2 regions of the Lacticaseibacillus sp. 53-4 genome follow, and region 2 is predicted to be linked to the other one. Evidence: predicted binding sites of a transcription regulator. Region 2 holds the regulator's gene; the other holds the start of a gene.

Region 1 (7,609 bases), on a different contig from region 2:
AGCGAGGTGTCGCTTGGCACCTGGCAACTGGGCGGCAAATGGGGCGCCCCGTTCAGTCAACAGGATGCGGACGCCACGCTGGCCGAGGCCTACGCGCAAGGCGTGACCTTTTTTGACACTGCGGATGGCTATCAGGACGGCAACTCGGAGCGGGCGGTCGGCAATTTTGTCCGCACTCATCCGGACGTTCACTTCACCACAAAAATTGGGCGCAAGGAGTCGCCATTGACGATGGCCCACTTCGACAACGCGCACCTTGACCGCTACGTGGACGAGTCGCTGCAAAACATGAAGCTTGATGCGCTGGACATGGTGCTGCTGCACTGCCCGCCCATGCAGACGTATTATGACCCGGAAATGTTCTGGCACCTGGACCAGCTGAAAAAAGCTGGCAAGATTCGCAACTACGGGGTGTCGGTGGAGCGGGTGGAGGAAGGACTGAAGGCCCTGCAGTACGATATCAGCGCCGTGGAAATCATTTTTAACATGTTCCGGCTGCGGCCGGCGCAGCACTTCTTCGCCGCGGCCAAGGCGGCAAACGTCGGCATTTTGGCCCGCGTGCCACTGGCCTCGGGGCTGCTATCCGGCAAGTACACCGCGACCACGCAGTTTGCGCCGACTGATCAGCGGGCCAACAACCGCCATGGTGAGCTCTTCGACAAAGGGGAGACCTTCTCTGGGGTTGACTACCTGACAGGGGTCAAGGCCGCAAACGTGCTGAAGCAGCGGCTTGGCACGGCAGACTTAGCCGGGCTGGCCCTGCGGTACATTCTGATGTATGACGCGGTGTCTGCCGTCATTCCCGGCGCAAGCAATCCGACGCAAATCGAACGGAACACCCGGGCGTCTGCGTTGCCTGCGTTCACGCCGGGGCAGATGCAAATCGTGCGAGAGGTTTACGATGAATACATCAAGAACCCGGTCGATTATCTGTGGTAACGCAAAAGCCGCTCGGTGAGCGGCTTTTTTGTCGGTAGTGAACGGCCCGACGGACGCTATTGATTCCTATTGGTCTAAGATTGATTGTGCCAGTTACGGGAAGAAATGCTGTAATGGCGAGGATACTAGCCATAAATAACGATTCCCGTGGTTTGTGTATGAGGGGGAAAGACGGGGTACCAATCAGACGGCCTGTTTGGCAGCAATTTGGGCCAGCAGGGTGCGGGGCGCGCGTTTGTCATCTTTGATCCAATCCAGAGTCATCTGGTACAAGCCCGCGCCAACGTAGCTGTTAAAATAGCGCTTAAAGTCCGGTGCAAAGGGCACCTGAGGGACATTCTCCGCGTAGAAACGGACGGCGTAATCGCGAAAGCACTCGGCTGGCACCAGCTCGGCACCCGTTTGGATCAACGCCTCAAACAAGCCGCTGTGCGCGTCGACATACTGAAAGTACGCCTGGCAGATGAATAGCGGCCCTTTGTGCGGTAGGCGGGTCAGGAAGTCGTATAAAGGGGCGAGCTGCTCATCGACGTAATCAATCAGCACTGCTTCCTTGGACGGGTAGTGGCGATAAAACGCCATGCGCGAAACGCCGGCGCGCTCAGTTAGATCACTGATTGAAATATCGCTGAAGGCCTTGGCAACAATGAGGTCACCCATTGCTTGCCTAAGCCGTTGCTTGGTTTGTTTTTGAATCAGCTGATTCTTGGGATTTGCCATATTTGCCTCGCACTTGTCATTGATTCCCGTTGATGTGACAAGTGTAACATCATTTGACCATCGATGCTAGAATCGGGCGTGAATGATCAGTTATCGCCGGGGGACATGCGCCGCTGGTCGATGGCGGCAGCATCCAAGAACCAGTGGCGGTGCCAGTCGCCGCTGAGCGCAGTGAACGGCACCGGTGTTTTACCCTGGGCCTTGACCTGGTCCAGCAGGTAATTGCGCAGGATCCACGGATCATTGAGAGATTGCTGGGTGAGCGTGAACAGGTGGTCCAGTTTCGTTTCTGAGATGTGTAGGGCGGCTGCGACCTGGGCCTTGGTCAGACCCGTTAATTCAAAGTTAGCTTGCAGTTCGTGGCGAGTGGCCGCCATTTGTTCGGGATTTAGTGACATTTGATCGTCTCCTTTTAGTTGTAATGACATTATAAAAATTATGCGGTTGGAATGGCACCGAGTTGTGAGACGTTTCAAGCATATCGTTTCATCAAAGCCAATCCTCATTGTGCGCGAAAGGGGCGACTTTTGGTACAATGGACGTAATTCTTGCCATTATTGGCTAAATTTCTGGGGGCACAGCGGTGAAAGCAATTGAACTGATCATCAACGAGTATGCAGGAAACGCGCGCACGAAAAAGCTGATTCCAAGTCTAATTGCTGCGCTCAAAGAGCAGTACACGTTTGCCACCACGACCTACACGCACGAGGCCGGGGACGCGCGCAAGGCGATTGAGCGAATTGTCGCCGCAGTCGCGCCAGGCGCTGCCCAGCCCCAAATCGTGGTCATCGGCGGCGATGGCACGCTGCACGACGTGATCAATGGTTTGCAGGAGCTCGGGCGGCCGGACATTCCGGTGGGCTACGTGCCTAACGGGACTGGCAACGATTTTGCCCGGGCGCATGGCATTCCCTTGGAGCCACTGGCGGCAGTTGCGGCCCTCAAAACTGCGCGGCCGCACGAGGCGCGCATCGGCAAGGCCGAGACTGAGGAGTTCGGCACCCTGTATTTTCTCAACAATTTTGGCATTGGCGTTGACGCGCGTATTGTTTACGACACCAATCACTCGCGGGCTAAAGCCATGCTCAACAGCGTTCACCTGGGGCAGCTCTCGTACACTGCAAACATTTTAAAGGCGGTCACGACCCAGCACGCGTTTAAGGCGACTGTCGGCGTTCAAAAAGCCGTGGTGATCCCCAACACATTTCTTTGCGTCTTCACCAACCATCCGTTTCTGGGCGGCGGTCTGCGGCTCTTTCCGGATGCCGCGCAGGATTGGCACCAGCTCAGTTTTGTCCTGGTGCGCAAGGAGAAATGGCGTATCTTGATCCAGGTCCTGGGCAAAATTCTCAGCGGCCAGTCGGTTCACCCCAAACTGGCCCACATCAAACGCCAGCGTTTTCGCTTTGAGACTGAGGCGCACGAGCACATTCAGCTGGATGGTGAGGAATACAACGCCCCGGTTCACGGTGTGCTCAGCCAAACCGATCAAATCATGCTGCTGCCAGCAGCCCAGGCATAACCTCAAAGGCCCGCTTCCAGTTGGAGGCGGGCCTTAGCTGACGTTTTGTTAAGGCTTAGCGGTTGACGTAGTGCGTCATCCAGACGGCAAAAATCAGCGCCAAGACAAGTGATAAGGCAATCGTGATCAACCAGCCGCCCGGCGTGTGCATGAAGGGCAGCGGTACGTTTTGTCCGAAAAAGCCGGAGATGATAGTTGGTGCTGTCAGGACAATCGACCAAATGGTGAGAAACTTCATGGTGTCGTTCAGGTTGTTGTTGAGGATGTTGTTGTAGGTGGCTTCCAGCTGCGCCAAGTTCTGGCTGCCCAGGCTGGTCATGTCGACTAGCTGCCGGGCTTCGATCAGGACGTCTTCCAAGCGCTCCTTTTCCTCTGGCGTGAAGCCGTGGTAGACTGAAAGACCCTTCAGCTGTTCGAGCACGCTTTGGTTCTGCCGAGTCGCGTTGCCCAGGTAAAGCGCGTTGGTTTCTAGGTCAGACAGCTCCAGCAGGCGTTTGCGGGTGGTTTTGTCGCGCAGCGCGAGGGCAATTTGATGGCGCTCAGCGTCGGCTTTTTCCATCAGCGGCATGAAGCGCTGGGTGATCAGGTACAGGCTTTCCAGAAGAAACTGGTAGGCGCTCAGCGCGCGCGGTGTGTCGAAGCGCTGCGTGAATTCTTGAACCAGACTCGCCGCATCGGCGTGGCCGAATGTCAATAGATCGTGTCCTTTGATCACAAACGTCATCTGATGCGTTTCGGCCTGTGCGGCATCACCATCCGCGTCAGGAATGTTGAACACCAGCAGAAAGGTCTCGGCCAAACTGTCGTACTCGACGTGGGCGCGCTCGTGGCGGTCAATGGCGTAGCCGGTTTGCTCGGTTGAAAGTGTATACTGCCTAGTGGCGATCCCGACCGCCTGGGCGTCGTCCAGGTTGATATGATGCCACGTCCAACGTGCTTCTGCCATGATGTGCCTCCCAGTTTTGTTGCCCTTATCATACTGCATAACGAGCGGCGCCGTCACCGCAGGGAAAAGTCGCCCGTTTGCGAAATAAAATAGCGATAAGGGTTGGCACCGAACATATGTTTTGGTGTATACTGAAGCTACGAAAAAGAGAGGACGTATACTATGGTTAAGAAATCTGCCAATGGGCAACCGTCAATGGACAGTGGCGCCCGCGAACAGGCGCTGGATGCGGCGCTGAAAAAGATCAAGAAACAGTTTGGCGACGGCGCGGTCATGAAGATGGGCGACAAGTCCTTGACCAACGTGTCGGTCATCTCCACGGGGATCTTATCCCTGGATCTGGCGCTTGGCGTCGGCGGCTTTCCTAAGGGCCGGGTGATCGAGATTTACGGCCCTGAAAGTTCAGGGAAAACCACGATCGCGCTGCAGGCGGTCGCCAGCGTGCAGAAGAACGGCGGCACGGCGGCGTACATCGACGCTGAAAACGCGATGGATCCGAAGTACGCCGAAGCCCTTGGCGTCAACATCGACGACCTGCTGCTGTCTCAGCCGGATACCGGCGAACAGGGACTGGAAATTGCGGACGCTTTGGTTCAATCTGGGGCGGTCAACATTGTGGTCATCGATTCGGTGGCGGCTCTGGTGCCGCAGGCCGAAATCGAAGGCGAAATTGGGGATTCTCACGTGGGCCTGCAGGCGCGTATGATGTCTCAGGCGCTGCGGAAGCTGACGTCGACGATTTTTAAGACTCAGACAATTGTCATTTTCATCAATCAGCTGCGTGAAAAAATCGGCGTCATGTTTGGGAACCCCGAGACCACGCCAGGCGGCCGTGCGCTGAAGTTCTACGCGACGATTCGCTTGGAGGTCCGCCGGGCGCAACAGGTTAAGAACGGCACTGATGTTGTCGGCAACATCGTCAAGATCAAGGTCACCAAGAACAAGGTGGCACCGCCGTTCAAGACGGTTGAAACGACCATGAGTTATGGCCACGGGATTTCACCGGAAGCCGACATGCTGAACCTCGGGGTCGATCACGACATCGTGGAAAAGGCCGGGTCTTGGTATTCATACAACGGCGAGCGGATCGGGCAAGGCGCGGATAACGCGACAAACTACCTGATTGCCCATCCCGATGTGACCGAAACCCTGCGCAAACAGCTGCAAGAGACCCTGTTTGGGAATGACGACGATGATAAGGACAAAGACGCCGAACCGGCTGAGGCTGATCCGACAACCTTGGACATCGACAGTTCAGACGACAAATAAGCGTAAACAAACAGGCGCTGCGAGAAATTTCTCGCAGCGCCTTTTCCTTTACGCTCAGATCAGCCGCTTACGCAGTGAACCCGAAATGAAGTCAGTCAACGTGACCAGAATGATGATCCCGTAAAGGATGATTCCGACTCGGCTCCAGGAGCGGGTTTGAATCGCGAAAATCAGTGGGGTACCGACACCGCCGGCACCCACCATGCCCAGGATCGAAGCGGACCGGATGGCCAGCTCGAAGCGGTAAAGGGTGTTCGAAACAAATTCCGGCATTAGCTGGGGCAGGCTGGCAATCAGGGTGACTTCTAGCCGCGTGCCCCCGGCAGCCGTAACGGCTTCACCGGCGCCCCCGTCCATGTTTTCGATCGCTTCGGAGAACAGCTTGGCCAGCATGCCGACCGAGTGGAACCCGACGGCCAGGACCCCGGCGAAGGAGCCCGGGCCCACGGCCTTGATGAACATCAGGGCCAGGACGATTTCAGGAAAGGTCCGAATCGCCGTCAGGACAAACTTACCAGAGCGAGTCGTCAACCAGAATTTGTTGCGCGTGTTGGCCGCCCAGAAAGCGAAGGGCAGGGAGATGATGGCGGAGATGAACGTCCCTAAAAAGGCGATGCCTAAGGTCTGCAAGAGACTGGAGGTCAGATCTTCGCCGTCGCCGGTCCAGACGTAGCTGAAGTCTGGGTGGACCAAGCCATTGACGATTGACTTCGTGACCAGCCAGGCGTTTTGCTTGATGTCAAAGCTCGGCATGCCAGTAAATGACCAGATGACGATGGCGACTGTCAGCACCGTGAAGAAGATGTGGCGGTACCGATGGGTGAGGGGGGCTTTTGGCAGCGTACTTGCGTGACTCATAACAGCGCCTCCCTTGCTTTACCAGAGACGTAATCGATAAGCAGCACCACCGCGAAAATGACCAGAACAATCAAGCCCACGCGGTCGTAGCGGAACATGGAGAGTGCCTGCTGGAGGTAGATCCCGATCCCGCCGGCGCCCATGTACCCGAGCACGGTAGACGCACGCACGTTGATTTCAAACGCGTACAGGACGTAGCTGATGAAGTAGTTGGCAATCTGCGGCACCACCGCAAACCGGATGATTTCGATGCGGCCGGCGCCGGCGGCCCGCAGTGCTTCAAGCGGACCCGGGTCGATGGTTTCAATCGCCTCGTAGAAGAGTTTGCCGACCATCCCAAAGGTGAAGATGGCCAAGGCGAAGATCCCGGCAATCGGGCCGATTCCGACGACAGCCACGAACAGCGCCGCCAGCATCAGGTCGGGAATAGTGCGGACGATGTTCAGAATGAACCGAAAGACGCCGACCACGACTTTATTAGTGACGATATTCCGTGACACCAGCAGGGCGTAAGGAAAGGCCAGCGCGGAGCCAATGAGGGTGCCGATGATGGACATCTTCAGCGTCTGAATCATCGGATCGACGGTGTAGTAGGCGTAGCTCCAGTCAACATGGGCCATCTCCTGAAAAATCACCAGGAACTGGCTGATGTTTTGTAAGAACAGGCCCATGTGCGCCTGGGTGATCCAGGCGGACCACACGAGGCCGACCACCATGAAAATGGTCAGCGCCCATTTCTGCCATTGCAGCTTGCGCTTGGGCAAAGAGGAAGGAGCCGTCATGCTACGCCTCCTTTTCTTCGCCGCTGTAAATCTCGGCGATGGCCTCGTCCGTGGCTTCCGCGACCGGGCCGTCGAAGACCTTCTCGCCGGCGCGGATGCCGATGATGCGCGTGGCGTAAGCTTGGGCCAGTTCGACGGAGTGGAGGTTGGCGACGACGGTGATGCCCATTTCGCGGTTGATCCGCTGCAAGTCGTCCATGACGCGCTTGGTGGTTTGCGGGTCGAGGCTGGCAATCGGTTCATCAGCCAAGATGATTTGCGGCTCCTGGGTCAGGGCACGGGCGATGGAGACCCGCTGCTGCTGGCCCCCGGAAAGCTGATCGGCCCGGGTGTACACCTTGTCCTGCAGCTCAACGGTGCCCAACGCGTCATAGGCGCGCTGCTTATCTTCCGCAGAGAAGAGCCCGAAGATCATTTTCCAGGTCGGGTAGTAGCCGACGCGCCCAGTCAGAACGTTCTTGAGGACGGTCGCGCGATTGACCAAGTTGAAGTTTTGAAAAATCATCCCGATTTGGCGCCGAATGTGCAGCAGCTGCTTGCCCTTGGCCTTGGTAATGGAGGTCCCGTTGATGC
Region 2 (7,609 bases):
TGCCGCGGACTGGCAGTGGCGAGCACGGTCATGCCGGTCCAGTGCGCCAGCTGGCTGAGCATCGAGCCCACACCGCCTGCGCCGTTGATGATCAGCAGGGTCTTGCCGCGGTTGGCGTCTGCGGCCGGGGTGAAGTGCATTTTTTCAAACAGCAGCTCCCAGGCGGTCAAGCCGACCAGCGGCAGCGCGGCCGCCTCGCCGGCCGTCAAATTGGCTGGCGCCGCGGCAATCAGGTCGGCGGATACGGCCTGGAACTGCTGGAAGCTGCCGGGGCGCTTGGTGGTGCCGGCGTACATGACGCGCTCGCCTGGCTTAAACCGGGTGACGCGGCTGCCGACTGCGGCGATCGTGCCGCACGCGTCGTAGCCGAGGATGCGCGGCTGCGTCTGCTTGGCCAGGGCTGCGCGCTGCTTTTCATCGACCGGGTTGAGGGCGATGGCTCGAACCTGGACGACCACATCATTTGCCCCGGCACTGGGCCGCTTCAGGTCGATCGGCACCAGGCTGGTGGGATCATCAAGGGCCAGGCCGTCATAGGCGGCAAAGCCAAGGTTTTCGAACATAGAATACGACTCCCTTCGAATGTGCTATATTAATTGTAGCTGTTTTTGACTTGCTTGATGAACTTACTGAAAGAAGGCCGCGTATGCGCAGCAATAAAAAGGGGTCGCGGACCCAGCTTTGGATCAACCTGCTCTTATTTGTGTTTGGCTGCTTGTTCAGCTGGTTTGCGTGGTACGTGACGCAGCCGCAGACGCCGATCGCGATGACCGCCGCGCTCAGCTTCGGCTTCGGCACGGTGATTCTCCTGGGGCTTTTGGCCTACTTTGATTCTGCCGCCCACACGCGCGTGACCCGGTTCTTCATCGACTTCCTGTTCGGTCTGGCCATCGTGGCGCTGCTGTACGTGTACCTGATTGGGCTGCTGCTGATGTGGCAGGTGATCGGCGCGACCGTGCTGCTGGTGGCGGCATTGGCCGGGCTGTTTGCCTTTCGCCAGCCGAATCGCCCAATCGACCGCGGCCCGATGCCGCCGGATTACTTCGGCGAGCAGGCGCACGATCATGACCCGGATGCCGGCAAGTAAGCCGGCTGGGCAAATTAAAACCGCTTGACCTGTCTGTGACGGGCCAAGCGGTTTTGCATTTCAATGAAAAAATTACTGGACCTGCTGCACGCGGATCTCGACGTTTTGCGGCACCCGCGGGCGCAGCACTTGGATCAGCGACTGCAGATCGCTGCGGAAGGTCAGGCGCACGAAGCGGCGGGCGGACAGGCCAAACACAGCCACGACCATGGCCTGGCCATTGGGCAGCTGCAGTGGGGTCAAGGTGACACCGACCAGGCGCGTGTAAGGGATGACCCGTGAGAACAGGCCCACGTTGATCAGGCGCGTTGGCGTCAGGCCGGTGCTGCCTGTCATCACGGTCAGAGTCAGGAAGGCCGCCATGAAGACGACATAGTACATGTTGCCGACGCCGGTGCTGACGAACCAGAAGCCAAAGAAGACGGCCATGACCAACTGAAAGGTCGAATACGCGCCGCGCACGTCGATTTTACTCTGCCAGAACAGGTAATACGCGCCCAGTCCGATCAGTGCGGCATCTAAAAGTATCAGAAAAGTGTTCATTTTGAGTTATCTGCTTTCTCCTGCGAGGTGAGTTGCAGGGTCTTGTCGGGAACATCGCTGGGGTAGAGCCCGGAGACTTGCTGGTACCATCTGAACAGGCGCACCACCACGATCTTGATCACCGCAAAGCCGGGGATTCCCAAGATCACACCCACCAGTCCGAACATGGACCCTGCTGTCAGCAGGACCACGACAATGGTGATCGGGTGCATCTCTAGTTTACTCCCCATGACAAACGGGGAGATCAATTGCGTCTCGAGCAGCCACTCGATGAAGAAGACGACGATTACCGCGATGAACATCTTCGGCCCCTGAATGGCGCCCATGATCAGCGCTGGCACCATCGCGAGCGCGGAACCAAAGTAGGGGATCAGGTTCAACGGTGCCGCCAGCATCCCAAAGATCAGGCCGTAGCGCAGGCCGATGATCGAATAGCCGACCATGAAAATGATCCCGACGGCGATGGCGACGGTCAGCTGGCCTTGCACGTACGAGCCGACCTTGACGTTCATCTCGTGCAGCATGTCGCCAAAGCTCTTGCGCTGCTTGGTTGGGACCAGGTGCAGGATCATTGGCGTGAACTTGTTGCCCTCTTTGAGCATGAAGAACAAAATGATCGGCGCGGTCGCCACGGTAACCACCACGGTGCCGACAGTGGAGATGATCGAGGACAAGGACGACAGCGTCCCCGACAAGATGGTCGAGCCGCGCTTGGAGACCCAAGTTTGGATCTCGCCGGCGAACTGACTCAGCTGCTTGTCGCTGAAAATGTTCTGCTGGTTATTCAGGTCGGTGATCCACCGGACGAACTCGTCCCAGTAAGTCGGAGTCGCATTAATGAAGCTGCGCAGCTGGCTTTCGATGGGCGGCACAACGCGAGTGATGGCTAGGACGATCAGCCCAATCACGAGGAGGAAGACCAACGCGATGGCCAGCAGTCGGTTGAGGCCGCGCTGATGCAGCCAGTTGACGACGGGGTTGAGCATGTAGAACAGGATTCCGGCGAGGATGAACGGCGGGGCGACGATGCTCAGAAAACTGACCACAGGCTGAAACACCCAGGCAATTTTGGTGAAAATAAAAATCGCGAGCAACGCGAGCACCAGATCGACCAGGATCACGGCAAACTTGTTGTTTAAAAACCGCTGGTAAAACTGTGAGCGTTTCGTTTGCATGCGCGCACCCCTTTGAGTTTGTTGACTACTTCTATGATACCTAAATGAGGGGGTGAAAGCGAATCCGGCGCAAGGCTGATTTGTTTGTGAATTGTAAAGAATAAATGCCAAGTGCCGGCCGAATTGCCCCGAATGTAAATTGATTATATACAGAACCTTTACAAAAGCAAGATTTCGGGTATAATCAGAACTATCAAAATTACGAGAGGGGGGCGTCCAATGAGTATGAAAGTCATGAAGTGGAGTCTGCGCGCATTGATCGCAGTGACCGTGGTCCTGCTAGTCATCAATACCGTGCTCGGAATCGGGCTGATCGCAGTCGACATGTTGTTCGGCGGCGTCTACCTGATGCAGCGCAATAAGTGCGACCGCCGGCAGCTGCACCGGCTGGACCTGATGCATCGCTTCTAGGGTTCACATGAGACCGCTTGGGCGGTCTTTTTTGATGCTTTCCTAAGCTGCGGTCCTTTTGCTTGCAAACAAGCGTTCCCGCTGGTATGATAAAGAAAACTAGAGAGCGGAGGCGGACGGCCATGCCATCCCAAGCAAGTCAGAAACGTTGGAAGCAGATCCTACACACGATTCATGATTCAATTCAAACCAATGGGTTTCCACCAACCGTGCGGGAAATCGGCAAAAACGTGGGCCTCAGTTCCAGCTCCACGGTCGCCGCGTACCTCGACCGGCTCCTGGCGGAAGGCTACATTGCCAAGGACCCGGCCAAGCCGCGCACGCTGATGCTGACCAAAGCCGGCTTGTCATACATCGGGATTGCCGAAGAAGGCATCCCAATCGTCGGTACGGTTGCCGCCGGGGTGCCGATCACCGCGATTGAGAACATCGATGGCTATTTTCCGATTCCAGATGATCTGGAGTACATTGCAGATGACCTGTTTATCCTGGAAGTTTCCGGTTCGTCCATGATCAAGATCGGCATTCTGGATGGCGACAAGCTGATCATCAAGAAGCAGGAAACCGCCGAGAACGGTCAGATTGTGGTCGCCATGACCCAGGACGACGAGGCGACGGTCAAGCGCTTCTACCGCGAAAACGGCGGTGTGCGGCTGCACCCGGAAAATGATTCCATGTCGGACATGTACTTCGACGACGTCTCCATTCTGGGTGTGGTCGTTGGCCTGTACCGCAGCGAAGTTAAATAAGCACAAACGTCAAAAGGCTGAGCCATCAAGCGGGTTTAGCTCAAAGCACAAGCGCCCCTGCGCCACGATTTGTTTTTAAAATCGCGGTGCAGGGGCGTTTGTGCGCTTGGACGTTGCTTTATGGAACGCGACTAAGCAATTTTGGCTTACTTTCTCTTTAATGTTTAATGGTGCTGAGGTCGTCGTTTTTGACCTGCCGAAACAGGGGCCCGTCCGGCAGTTGTTTGATCTTGGTCGCACTGAGCTTCTGGAAGACCCATGTGCTGCTTTGCGCATTCGGCTGCGCGCGGCCGGTGAAAGTGTATGTGTGCTTGCACAGGACCAGCCTGGCGGCAAACACCCCGGCACTGGCCGTCGCATAACCGGCCTGAGCCTGCGAATAGCGCTGGACGTCCACAAAGTAGCCATCAGTTGAGGCGGTGATCTGCAGGACTTCACTCGCATCCGCAGTGTTGACCCAGTAGTGGCCGATCAGATCATCCATGCCGGCCTTGGTGTTGGGCCGTTTTTTCGGTGCCGCCTGTTTGCTGATTTTGACGCTGCTGCTCGAGCTGGTTTGCGGCGCTTTTTTTTGACTGCCGCAGCCGGCGAGGACCAGCACCAGCGCAGCGCTAAGCAGAATTTTCTTCAATGTATTTACCTCACAGATGTTGCACTAAGGTCATGACGATTGGGATCACCACGATGGCAAACAGGGTGGTTGCGGAGACGGTGATCGCGGCGTTTTTCGAATCGGCGCCGTACAGCTTGGCGACGACCGGGGCGTTAGTCATGACCGGCATGCAGGACTGCAGGATGAAGACTTGCTTCATGAGCAGCGGGACCGGGGCGAAGGCGACCAGCGCGTACATCACCAGCGGCGCAAAGACGAAGCGCCCAGAGAACACGCCGAGCAGTTCGCGGTCGAAGCGGATGTTTTTGATGCCGGCCTGGTACATCGCGATGCCGATGAAGAACATGGAGCCCGGGATGGTCAGGTCACCAACGTAGCCTAAAGTGGCCGAGAGAAAGCTCGGCAGCTGCACATGCAGCAGGACGAGCACGACGCCGACCATGAAGCCCAAAAGCGGCGGCGAGAAAATTTTCCCCAGCGTCTGCTTGAGGTCAAAGTGGGCGGCGTGCGGGCCGTCGCGCTGGATCAAGTAAACCCCGATCGTCCAGAAAATGGTGGTGTTGGCCATGTAGTAAACCAGCACATACGGCACGCTTTTCGGCCCAAACAGCGCCAGGTTGACCGGCAGGCCGATAAACACCGTGTTGGAGTTAAAAAACATGGACTTGAACAGGCCGCGGCGCTTGGGGTCAACGCGAATCACGCGCGCCACCACAAAGGACAGGGCAAACAGGACGGCCATCGACAGCACTGGAAAGCGCAGGTCCGGCAGCAGTGCCGCCAGCTCCCTTGCGGAAAAGCGCGAGCAGATGGTTTCGATCATGTAGGCGGGCAGGGCGACCTGGGTGACGACCTTGGCGATCACACGGCTGGAGCGGTCGTTGAACCACCCCAGGGCGGTCAGCCCGTAGCCGATGGCGACCAGGATCAAGATCTCGGAGACCCCGCCTAAACTTGAGAGAAAACTAGTCAAAAAATTACTCCTCACATGCGGCAAACACCTTGCCGCTGGTTTTTCGCTGCGAGACTAAACGGTCAGCAGCGTTTGGATCAGGACGTCGAAAGCTTCGACCGGCCACGCCGGCGCGGCAAAATTCATGACACTGGGGACCAAAGCGACGGTGGGGCCATCGTACTTCGCCAAGAAGCGGTCGTAGTAGCCGGCGCCAAAGCCGATGCGGGCGCCGGTGGCCGGTACGAAGGCGACCCCGGGCACGATCACCAGGTCGGGGTGCTGATCGACTGCGGCCTCAACGTAAGGGGGCTCGGGGATGCCGAACTTGCTGGTGACGCGATTGGCGCTGCCTGGGTCTTTCAAAAAGGCCATTTGGCGGTGCGGCATCACGCGCGGCAGCAGCACCGTTTTGCCGGCCTGCTGCGCCGCTTCGATAATGCCGCCGGTGGTCACTTCGATCGGGCCGCTGACGGTGGTGGCGATAGTGCGGGCGGATTGCCACTGCGGCAGCGCCAGCAGCTGGTCGATCAGGCCGGCACTTTCGGCCTGCGTTTGCTTGGCCGCAGCGTTGAGCCGCTTGAGCTGGGCCTTGCGGAATTCGGGTTTGGTTTGCACTAGCCGATTTTCTCCTTCAGGTAGTCTGCGAGCACCGTGGCATTGTTGTCAGCTTCATCCTTGGCCCCGAAGAGCAGGAGCACTTTGTCGGTGTCGAGCTGGCGAATTTTTTGCAGAAAATCCGGGGTTTCCGGATTGGCGTCGAGCTCGGCAATGTAGCGGCGATTGAATTCCTCGGCTTTTGCCGGGTCGTGGCCGTACCACTTGCGCAGTTCGGTTGATGGGGCAATTTGCTTGGCCCAGTCGTCGAGCCGAGCGTTGATCTTGCTGACGCCGCGTGGCCAGACCCGGTCGACCAAAAGCCGGTACCCCTCCGGCTGCTCATGGGCGTAAATCCTAACGGGAATGAACTCCATCGTGAAGACTCCTTTCTGAAACTACCAATACCCAAATTAAAGGCTTATTCAAGGCGCGGGTCAAGGCAGTTGGGACTGCCTTGAAGTGCTAAACTTAAAACCATCAAGTTCAGGAGGTGTGAGATGCATCTATTAACCACACTTGGCGTGAAAGGGAACAGTCCAGCCGCCGCCCCGCAGTGGCTGTCCGTTCAGGAGGCCACCCAGGAAGAATGCCACGACCTGGCCGCGCAGTATCACATCCCCATCGACTACATGACCCCGGTGTTCAACGCCCACGAGAATCCGCGCGTGGAAGGCATGGACGATAAAAGCGGGGCCGGCCTGATCCTGGTGCGCTGCCCGTACCAGACCATCAGCAAAAATGGGGAGCGGACCTACGCGACCAGTCCGCTGGCAATCATCATTCAGGATGACCTGGTGACGACGGTCAGCCCGCGCAAGCTGACCATTCACAACCGCTGCCTGCAAGCCAGTGCGACCACGGCAGACCCAATCGTCTATTCGCTGAGTGTGCTGAATCTGGTGTTTGCCCAATTTCTCAATGACACGGACCAGCTGGCGTCGCAGACCCAAAGCATGGAAATTCGGGTCGGCAACGCGTCACACAACACGCTGCTGTATGAAATCATGGCCGTGGAAAAAAGCCTGGTCTTTTTCACCTCGGCCTTAACGGACTCCCAGAATATCTGGCCGCAGCTTCAGGCGTCGGCGTATTTTGCCAGTGACCCGGCTCACCGCCGCAAGCTGGTGATCGCCGAGCGCACCGCGCACCAGGCCTACACGCTGGCCCAATCCAACTCGGCGATCCTCGACCAGTATAATGCCACGGTGTCCTCGGTGGTGTCGAATAACCTTAACCTGATCATGAAGGTGCTGACGTCGGTGTCCATCATCATGACGATCCCGAGCATCGTCGGCAGTCTGTGGGGCATGAACACCCGCGTGCCGTGGCAGCAAAGCATCTGGGGGTTTTGGGCCCTGATTTTTGCCACCATTGTCCTGTGTGTGGCCACAGCATACTGGCTGCACAAGAAGGACTACTTCTAAAGCGTCGGACGTGCAAAGCGCGAGGGCACCTCTCTACAATTAAAGGGGAGGTGTC

The links. Region 2 encodes LexA, which represses DNA repair genes until DNA is damaged. Its sites were predicted from a motif close to CNAACANNTGTTNG; they were not measured.
Region 1: recA (recombinase RecA) is a predicted target of LexA. The motif match lies at 4,237-4,250, and genes of this name have one in related genera.

Annotation. Positions count from the first base shown of each region.
Region 1 is NZ_BOLT01000023.1:22,770-30,378, forward strand. It holds gene JUF21_RS08940 (aldo/keto reductase) at 1-939, shown strand, start outside; gene JUF21_RS08945 (TetR/AcrR family transcriptional regulator) at 1,123-1,659, opposite strand; gene JUF21_RS08950 (DUF2316 family protein) at 1,746-2,057, opposite strand; gene JUF21_RS08955 (diacylglycerol kinase family protein) at 2,243-3,181, shown strand; gene JUF21_RS08960 (magnesium transporter CorA family protein) at 3,237-4,127, opposite strand; gene recA (recombinase RecA) at 4,323-5,396, shown strand; gene phnE (phosphonate ABC transporter, permease protein PhnE) at 5,451-6,254, opposite strand; gene phnE (phosphonate ABC transporter, permease protein PhnE) at 6,251-7,036, opposite strand; gene phnC (phosphonate ABC transporter ATP-binding protein) at 7,038-7,609, opposite strand, start outside.
Region 2 is NZ_BOLT01000005.1:34,335-41,943, forward strand. It holds gene JUF21_RS03260 (zinc-binding alcohol dehydrogenase family protein) at 1-563, opposite strand, end outside; gene JUF21_RS03265 (hypothetical protein) at 647-1,087, shown strand; gene JUF21_RS03270 (hypothetical protein) at 1,160-1,630, opposite strand; gene JUF21_RS03275 (AI-2E family transporter) at 1,627-2,805, opposite strand; gene JUF21_RS03280 (hypothetical protein) at 3,025-3,216, shown strand; gene lexA (transcriptional repressor LexA) at 3,339-3,965, shown strand; gene JUF21_RS03290 (hypothetical protein) at 4,123-4,596, opposite strand; gene JUF21_RS03295 (AEC family transporter) at 4,607-5,551, opposite strand; gene JUF21_RS03300 (5-formyltetrahydrofolate cyclo-ligase) at 5,606-6,148, opposite strand; gene JUF21_RS03305 (DUF488 domain-containing protein) at 6,148-6,504, opposite strand; gene JUF21_RS03310 (magnesium transporter CorA family protein) at 6,628-7,554, shown strand.